Regions from separate parts of the Mesorhizobium sp. M7A.F.Ca.MR.148.00.0.0 genome, predicted to be linked through region 2. Evidence: predicted binding sites of a transcription regulator. Region 2 holds the regulator's gene; the other holds the start of a gene.
The links. Region 2 encodes HrcA, which represses chaperone genes, less so after heat shock. Its sites were predicted from a motif close to GTTAGCACTCNCNNNNNGNGAGTGCTAAC; they were not measured.

Region 1 (3,870 bases), on a different contig from region 2:
GGCGCGTCGCCTCGGCCACGATCTCCCAATTGTCGAAACCGATGACGCCGACATCACTGGGGACGTCGAGGCCGCGTTCGCGCAGCGCATCGATGACGCCGCGCGCGATCTGGTCGTTGCCGCAGAAGACCGCGTCCGGCCTTTCGCTTTTGCCGTCGAACAGTTGCGCAACCGCCTGGTGACCCCAGGCTTCCGACCAGGAGCCGAGCAGCGGCTCGCTGACCGTCAGGCCGTTTTCGACGAGCACGTCGCGGTAAGCCTGGACGCGCGCGTGCACCACGGCAAAGCTCGCCGGCCCGGTGACATGGGCGATGCGCTTGCGGCCCAGCCGGCAGAAATGCTCGACGGCCAGCCGGGCGCCGCCAACATCGTCCGAGACGAAGGCGACGGCGTCGGGATCTGGCTGCGTGAAGGCATAGATCACCGGGACGCGCAGATTGGAGAGGTCGACGGGCAGATGGCGATCGATGCGCTTGCCGGTGGCGATGATGCCGTCAACGCGCTTGTCGAGCATGGCGTCGACATGCATCTGGCCCAGCCGCGGATCCTCCTCGACATTGCACAGGAACACCGAGACGCCATTGTCGACCAGCGCGTCCGAAATGCCCGACATCAGCGGCAGCGAGAAGCGGCCATAGGTATCGTTGGTGAGCAGGCCGACGGTGAAGCTGCGCCTCCTGAGCAGGCTCTGCGCCAGGCTGTTGGGCCGGAAGCCAAGCCGCCGGGCGGTCTCGCGAATGCGTTCGCGCGTCTCGGCTGTCATCCGGCCCTGGCCATTGAGTGCCTTGGATGCGGTGGCGACGCTGACTCCGGCCTGGGCGGCCACGTCACGCAAGGTGACTGGCTTGGAAAAGACCGGAACAGGCAGATCGTCCGATGGCATTGCGCCGAGATCCTTGGTTGGGAAAAGGTTTTCTCTTACCGAGCCGGATGAGGCCCGGCAGGTGGTCGAGCCCAACGACGATTGCTTGAGAAAACCTTTTCTCAGATGAAGCTAAGCCAGATCGAATCGCTGTTCAAGGGGAAAAGTTGGTTGGCCTCCGCTCCTCTCCTCCGAAATGCAACGCGGGGTAAAAGCAGCCTCGGAAGCGCGTAGGGGAGAAACGTCAATCGCAGTGCTGGAGGCCCTCGGTCGACACGGGGCGGGGCTGCCGCTTGGGGTGTGAAGGATCGCAACTCTGCGCCGGAAGCGAGGCCCGGCAAGGTTGGCTGACGAACGCTCTGAAACTCGATGCCGAAAATTCTGAACAATCCCTCGGGATTAACCTTTCGGTAAATATTTGGCCGCTACTTCGACAGCCATGGCCTCGTGGCGGAGCGGCTACGCTGGAGACGGCAAATCTCTGAAGCCTCGGTTCGATCCCGAGGCGAGGCCTCCAAAATTTCGCGTCCCAATCTGCCCCGAGCGCAGTCAGTTCCCGCGAATAGATTGTGTGTTGCGAAGGCAGTACGGACCGGCCGTCAAAGCAGTCCTGTCTTGAATTTGGCATGCAGGCGCTCGCGAAAAGAGTGCTATGGAAGGGAGGCGAGCGTTGTTGCTTCGCTTTTTCCTGACATTCGAGGCCTTTCGTGCGTGAACCGTCGCTGCTGCCCGTTTTTGGAAAACTTGGCCTCAAGACCCCTGTCGCCTTGGCTGCGGCACCGGTCTCGCCGGCAGGTGTGCCGCACCTGCGGAAGCTTCTGGCCGCGCATGGCGGCATGGTGCTGAAACTGTCGGTCGTCGCCTGGACGGTGCTGATCCTGGGCGCCGTGTTTTTCACGATGCAAGGCTGACCGGCATGGCCAACCGCTACACGGTGCGCATGGAGCTTCCCCAGAGTTGGAGCATCATCGATGTCTTCACCGGCCAGCCTGCGGTTGTCCGGCAAAAGGTGATGGTCGGGATGGGGCCGCGCGAGGCCGAGGACATGGTCGTGCAGATGAATGTCCGCGACGTCAAACGCCGCGAAAGGGCCGAGCGCAAGACCTGATCGCGGTCAGCGCCAACTCGCCGCCATTTCAGCCGAAATCGGCCGCCGTCAGCACATACATGCTCTTGCGGGTGCGGTCGTAGGCCTTCGACGCCACCTCGCGGATGGCGCTGCTCTCGGTGTCGAATGTCTGGAGATAACCGGCTTCATCGGCAGCAGTGCCCGGCCGCATCTTGGCCATGGCGTCGGCAGCGACGGAAAATGAGATCTGGAACATGCCGTCATGGCCGACGAAACGAATGCGCTGGCCCGCTTCGTCATAGCTGCGGCTGCGGTTGGGGAAGGTGAGGCTCATGTCTTGGCCTCCGTGGCTTTCTTGGTCGCCCGCTTCTTCTTCGGCGTAGGATTGAGGGCCTCGGCGACACGATCGGCCTCTTCCTTGGCCAGCCGAAGCTCCCTCAGCCTTGCCGTCTTGATCTCCCTGGCTCTTGCCTCGGACATATATTCGGCGGTCGCCTTGTTTTTCTCCGCTGTCTTCTTCTGCTTGTCGACAAAGCGGGCTTCAGCTTTTTCCATGATCGTCTGATTGCCTTCGGCCATCGAAGAAATCTCCCTTGTGCCTGAAATCGTGAAAGTGAACTTGTCCGATAAATAGGCACTCGATCGGCAAAATTCAATCTTTTGAATTATTTGACATTCTGCGGATATCACGAAACGGCCAGCTGAAATAATACTTTTGAATATTTAATTTGGCCCGCGAATAATTTTTGGCACTCCTATCTATCGAGTGCCAACGCGTCTATAGAGGAGGGGCGTGGCCGCCTGTGCCGGCCCCAGAAAGAAAGTTCCCATGAAATTTCGGCCACTCCACGACCGCGTCGTCATTCGTCGCGCCGAAGGCGATATCAAATCCAAGGGCGGGATCATCATTCCCGACACTGCCAAGGAAAAGCCGCAGGAGGGCGAAGTCATCGCCGTCGGCCCTGGCGCACGCGACGAAAACGGCACGCTTGTTCCGCTCGACGTCAGGGCCGGCGACTTCATCCTGTTCGGCAAATGGTCGGGCACCGAGGTCAAGATCGACGGCGAGGACCTTCTGATCATGAAGGAAGCCGACATCATGGGCGTCATCGACAAGAGCGAGACGGCCGCAACCGACAAGACCGTGGCCGCCAAGAAAGCTGCCTGACCTCATTTTCTCCGAACGAACTGGATAAAAATCATGTCTGCCAAGGAAATCAAATTCTCCACCGACGCGCGCGACCGCATGCTGCGCGGCGTCGAGATCCTCACCAATGCGGTGAAGGTCACGCTCGGCCCCAAGGGCCGCAACGTCATCATCGACAAGGCCTATGGCGCGCCGCGCATCACCAAGGACGGCGTCACCGTTGCCAAGGAAATCGAGCTTGCCGACAAGTTCGAGAACATGGGCGCCCAGATGGTGCGCGAAGTGGCCTCGAAGACCAACGACCTCGCCGGTGACGGCACCACCACCGCCACGGTGCTGGCCGCCTCGATCCTGCGCGAAGGCGCCAAGCTGGTCGCCGCCGGCATGAACCCCATGGATTTGAAGCGCGGCATCGACCAGGCGGTTTCCGCCGTGGTCAAGGAAATCCAGGCGCGCGCCAAGAAGGTCAAGTCGTCGGCCGAGATCGCACAGGTCGGCACCATCGCCGCCAATGGCGATGCCAGCGTCGGCGAGATGATCGCCAAGGCGATGGACAAGGTCGGCAATGACGGCGTCATCACCGTCGAGGAAGCCAAGACCGCCGAGACCGAACTCGACGTCGTCGAAGGCATGCAGTTCGACCGCGGCTATCTCTCGCCCTATTTCGTCACCAATGCCGACAAGATGCGCGTCGAGTTGGAAGAGCCCTACATCCTCATCCACGAGAAGAAGCTCGGCAATCTGCAGGCGATGCTGCCGATCCTTGAAGCGGTGGTGCAGAGCGGCAGGCCG
Region 2 (3,870 bases):
GTCATGGATGCCGCAGGAGATCGCCGCGACATGGTCCTTCAGCACCTTGGCGACGCTGGCCATCTGGCGCGCTTCCATCCAGCGCAGGCAGTCATACAGCGCCACCCAGCCGCCGGTGATCGAGGCGGTGCGGGTGCCGCCATCGGCCTGGATGACGTCGCAGTCGACGGTGATCTGCTGCTCGCCCAGCGCCTGCAGGTCGACCACGGCGCGCAGGGAGCGGCCGATCAGCCGCTGGATTTCCAGCGTGCGGCCGCCCTGCTTGCCGGCCGAAGCCTCGCGGCGCATGCGCTCGCCGGTCGAGCGCGGCAGCATGCCGTATTCCGCCGTCACCCAGCCCTTGCCGGAATTGCGCATCCAGCCCGGCACTTTTTCCTCGAGGCTGGCCGTGCACAGGACATGCGTGTCGCCGAACTTCACCAGGCATGAGCCTTCGGCATGCTTGGAGACGCCGCGCTCGAAGGAGATGGCACGCATTTCGTCGAATTGGCGTTTGGAAGGGCGCATTCAGGCTGCTTTCTTGTCATTTTTCGGAATCTTGGCCGGCTTGTAACCGCATGGGACGCGTGGCGCAAAGGAAAATGGCCTGACGATCTGACACAGACACCGGGTGATCCCACAAAGACACCCGGTGATCTCACACAGACACCGGGTTGCGCGGGTGCAGTGTAAGTCTGTATCCTTGGGCCGGAGGTTTTTGGCCGTATGACCAAGGCAGTCGATCCCGCTTCGCAGTCGCCCGCGCTCCAGTCGCTCGACATGCGTTCGCGCGACATCTTTCGGCGCATCGTCGATTCCTATCTCAAGGACGGCGAACCCGTGGGCTCGCGCAGCCTGTCGCGCATCCTGCCGTCTTCGCTGTCCCCGGCCACCATCCGCAACGTCATGAGCGACCTCGAGCATCTCGGCCTGATCTACGCGCCGCACATTTCGGCCGGCCGGCTGCCGACGCAGGCCGGCCTGCGTTTCTTCGTCGATGCCTTCATGGAGCTTGGCGATCTTTCCGACGAGGAGCGCCGCGCCATCGAGGCACAGGTTCGGGCGTCCGGCTCGGGCGCGACGCTGGAACACATGCTGACCGAGGCCAGCCAGATGCTGTCGGGCATGTCGCGCGGCGCCGGCCTGGTGCTGGCCGCCAAGAACGAGGTGGCGCTGAAGCACATCGAATTCATCCAGCTCGAACCGACCAAGGCGCTGGCGGTGCTGGTGTCGCAGAATGGCGACGTCGAAAACCGCGTCGTCGAGCTGCCCGCCGGCATCACCGTCTCGCAACTGCACGAGGCCTCGAATTTCCTCAACGCCCATATACGCGGCCGCACGCTGGCCGAGGCGCGGATCGAGATCGCCCGCATCAAGGAAGAAACCAGGGCCGCGCTCGACACGCTGTCGCAGGACCTGGTCGAGAAGGGGCTGGCGGTGTGGGCCGGCGCCGATAGCGGCCTGCCGGCACGGCTTATCGTGCGCGGGCGCGCCAATCTGCTCGAAAACGTCACCGCCCAGGCCGACATCGAACTGCTGCGCCATCTGTTCGAGGACATGGAGACGCAGGACGGGCTTATCCAGTTGCTCGACCTCGCCGAGGAAGGCTCGGGCGTGCGCATCTTCATCGGCTCGGAAAACAAGCTGTTTTCGCTGTCGGGCTCGTCGCTGGTGGTGGCGCCTTATCGCGACAAGGATGCCCGCGTCGTCGGCGCGCTCGGCGTCATCGGCCCGACCCGGCTGAACTACGCGCGCATCGTCCCAATGGTCGACTATACGGCGCAGCTGATTTCACGCATGCTGCGTTGAGCTGATCCAAGCAAGGAGACGATGATGGCGCTCGAAGAATTCAAGGCCCGGATCAGCCTCCTGCTGGAGGAGATGGTCAACCAGCCGGAAGACCAGCACGAGATCCAGGAGCAGTTGCGCGAAAAACTGCAGGAAATGCGCGCCATGGGCCTGCCGCTGCCGGCCGATCTCGTCGAGTTGGAAAAACGCCTCGATGACGATTTCTACGCCGCCGGGACCTGAAACGGGAAACCGGGAGCTTCCTTCACCTCATCGTGTGCCGTGGAACGATCGACGAAACCGGTCGTTCCTATTTTCACGCCAAACATTGGAGGACCGAATGATGCGTTTTGCCGGCCCCGCACTTTCCGCCGCACTGTTTCTCTCGACCGCTTCATTCGCCCAGCAGGCGGACGAGCCGGTGCTGAAAGGCGCGGACGCCTTCGGTGACTGGCGAGCCGACAAGCCGGGCACACGCCGCCTGATCAGACCGGATGATCTGCCCAAGCCCGATGCCACTCGGTCGACCTCGAACAGCGCCGGCGTTGCGGACATGCCGGCAGATGCGAAGCTGCAACTGCCGCCGGGATTCTCGGCCGAGCTGGTTGCATCGGGCATCGACAATCCACGTGTCGTGCGCGTCGCGCCGAATGGCGACCTGTTCGTCGCCGACAGCAAAGCCAATCAGGTCCGCATCTATCGCCTCGCCGAAGGCAGGGCGAGGCCGGCACAGGACGGCATCTTTGCCGGCAATCTCAACCGGCCCTATGGCATTGCCTTCTATCCGCCGGATGCTGACCCGCAATGGGTCTATGTCGCCAACAGCGACAGCATCGTGCGCTTTGCCTACCGCAATGGCGACCTGAAGGCCTCCGGCGATCCGGAAACCATCGTCGACAACATCCCGGCCAATCATCACTGGACCCGCGACATCGCCTTCTCGCCGGACGGCAAGACGCTTTATCTGTCGGTCGGCTCGGGATCGAATGTCGCCGAGGACATGGGCCAGGAGCCGAAAGGCGGACTCGATGCCTGGGCGAAATCGCAGCCGCTGGGTGCAGCCTGGGGACCCGAAGATGGCCGCGCCGACGTGCTGGCCTTCGATCCCGATGGCAAGAACGGCCGCATCCTTGCCACCGGCCTGCGCAACTGCTCGGGCATGACCGTGCAGCCGGCGACCGGCGCGCTGTGGTGCGTCGTCAACGAACGCGATGCGCTTGGCGACAATGTGCCGCCCGAATACGCAACCGTGGTCAAGGAGGGCGCCTTCTATGGCTGGCCCTGGTACTATATCGGCGACAATGAGGATCCGCGCCACAAGGGTGAGCGCCCCGATCTTGCCGGCAAAACGACCGTTCCCGATGTGCTGATGCAGGCGCATTCGGCTCCGCTCAACATCGCCTTCTACGAAGGGAAGAGCTTTCCGGCCGAATACAAGGGCGATGCTTTCGTCGCTCTGCACGGTTCATGGAACCGCGGCAACCGGACCGGCTACAAGGTGGTGCGATTGCTGTTCAAGGACGGCAAGCCGACCGGCGAATATGAGGATTTCATCACCGGCTTCGTCGTCTCCAACGGCGAGGTCTGGGGCCGGCCGGTCGGTGTGGCGGTGACCATGGATGGCGCGCTGATCGTCAGCGAGGACGGCAACGGTACCATCTGGCGTGTCACCCATGGCGACGGTCGCTCCTGATCTGCTCGGGTAGCGCAGGCCCCCTCACCCGGATTGCCAACCGAATTGCGAAGAGCAATTCGGGACAATCCGACCTCTCCCCGGCGGGTAGAGGAGGTAGGCGGGCCCGTGCCCGTCTCTTCTCCCCTCGGGGAGAAGGTGGCCGCGAAGCGGCCGGATGAGGGGCTTCGTAAGGCGAGGCCCCCGATATCTGGTGCAATAGAATCCGACCCCAGGGAATTCAATCTTGGCCGATCCCATGCGATAAAGCGCTCTGATCTGAGACGAATGCCATGACCCTCACCGGATTCCTCGCCTACAGTGCCGCGCTCGGCATCGCCGCCGCAATTCCCGGTCCCGGTTTCACCGCGCTTGTCGCGCGTGCGCTCGGCTCCGGCTTTCGCTCATCGCTGGCGATGTCGTTTGGCCTG

Region 1: the regulator HrcA is predicted to act here: its motif matches at 2,677-2,705, upstream of EOB49_RS32635 (co-chaperone GroES).

What each region holds. Positions count from the first base shown of each region.
Region 1 covers NZ_RZTB01000203.1:92-3,961, reverse strand. The annotation lists gene EOB49_RS32660 (LacI family DNA-binding transcriptional regulator) at 1-883, opposite strand, end outside; gene EOB49_RS32655 (hypothetical protein) at 1,570-1,773, shown strand; gene EOB49_RS32650 (hypothetical protein) at 1,779-1,970, shown strand; gene EOB49_RS32645 (DUF1488 domain-containing protein) at 1,999-2,265, opposite strand; gene EOB49_RS32640 (hypothetical protein) at 2,262-2,510, opposite strand; gene EOB49_RS32635 (co-chaperone GroES) at 2,761-3,099, shown strand; partial or broken gene groEL (chaperonin GroEL) at 3,133-3,870, shown strand, end outside.
Region 2 covers NZ_RZTB01000107.1:3,081-6,950, forward strand. The annotation lists gene rph (ribonuclease PH) at 1-507, opposite strand, end outside; gene hrcA (heat-inducible transcriptional repressor HrcA) at 706-1,788, shown strand; gene EOB49_RS26935 (hypothetical protein) at 1,813-2,010, shown strand; gene EOB49_RS26940 (sorbosone dehydrogenase family protein) at 2,108-3,460, shown strand; gene EOB49_RS26945 (LysE family translocator) at 3,733-3,870, shown strand, end outside.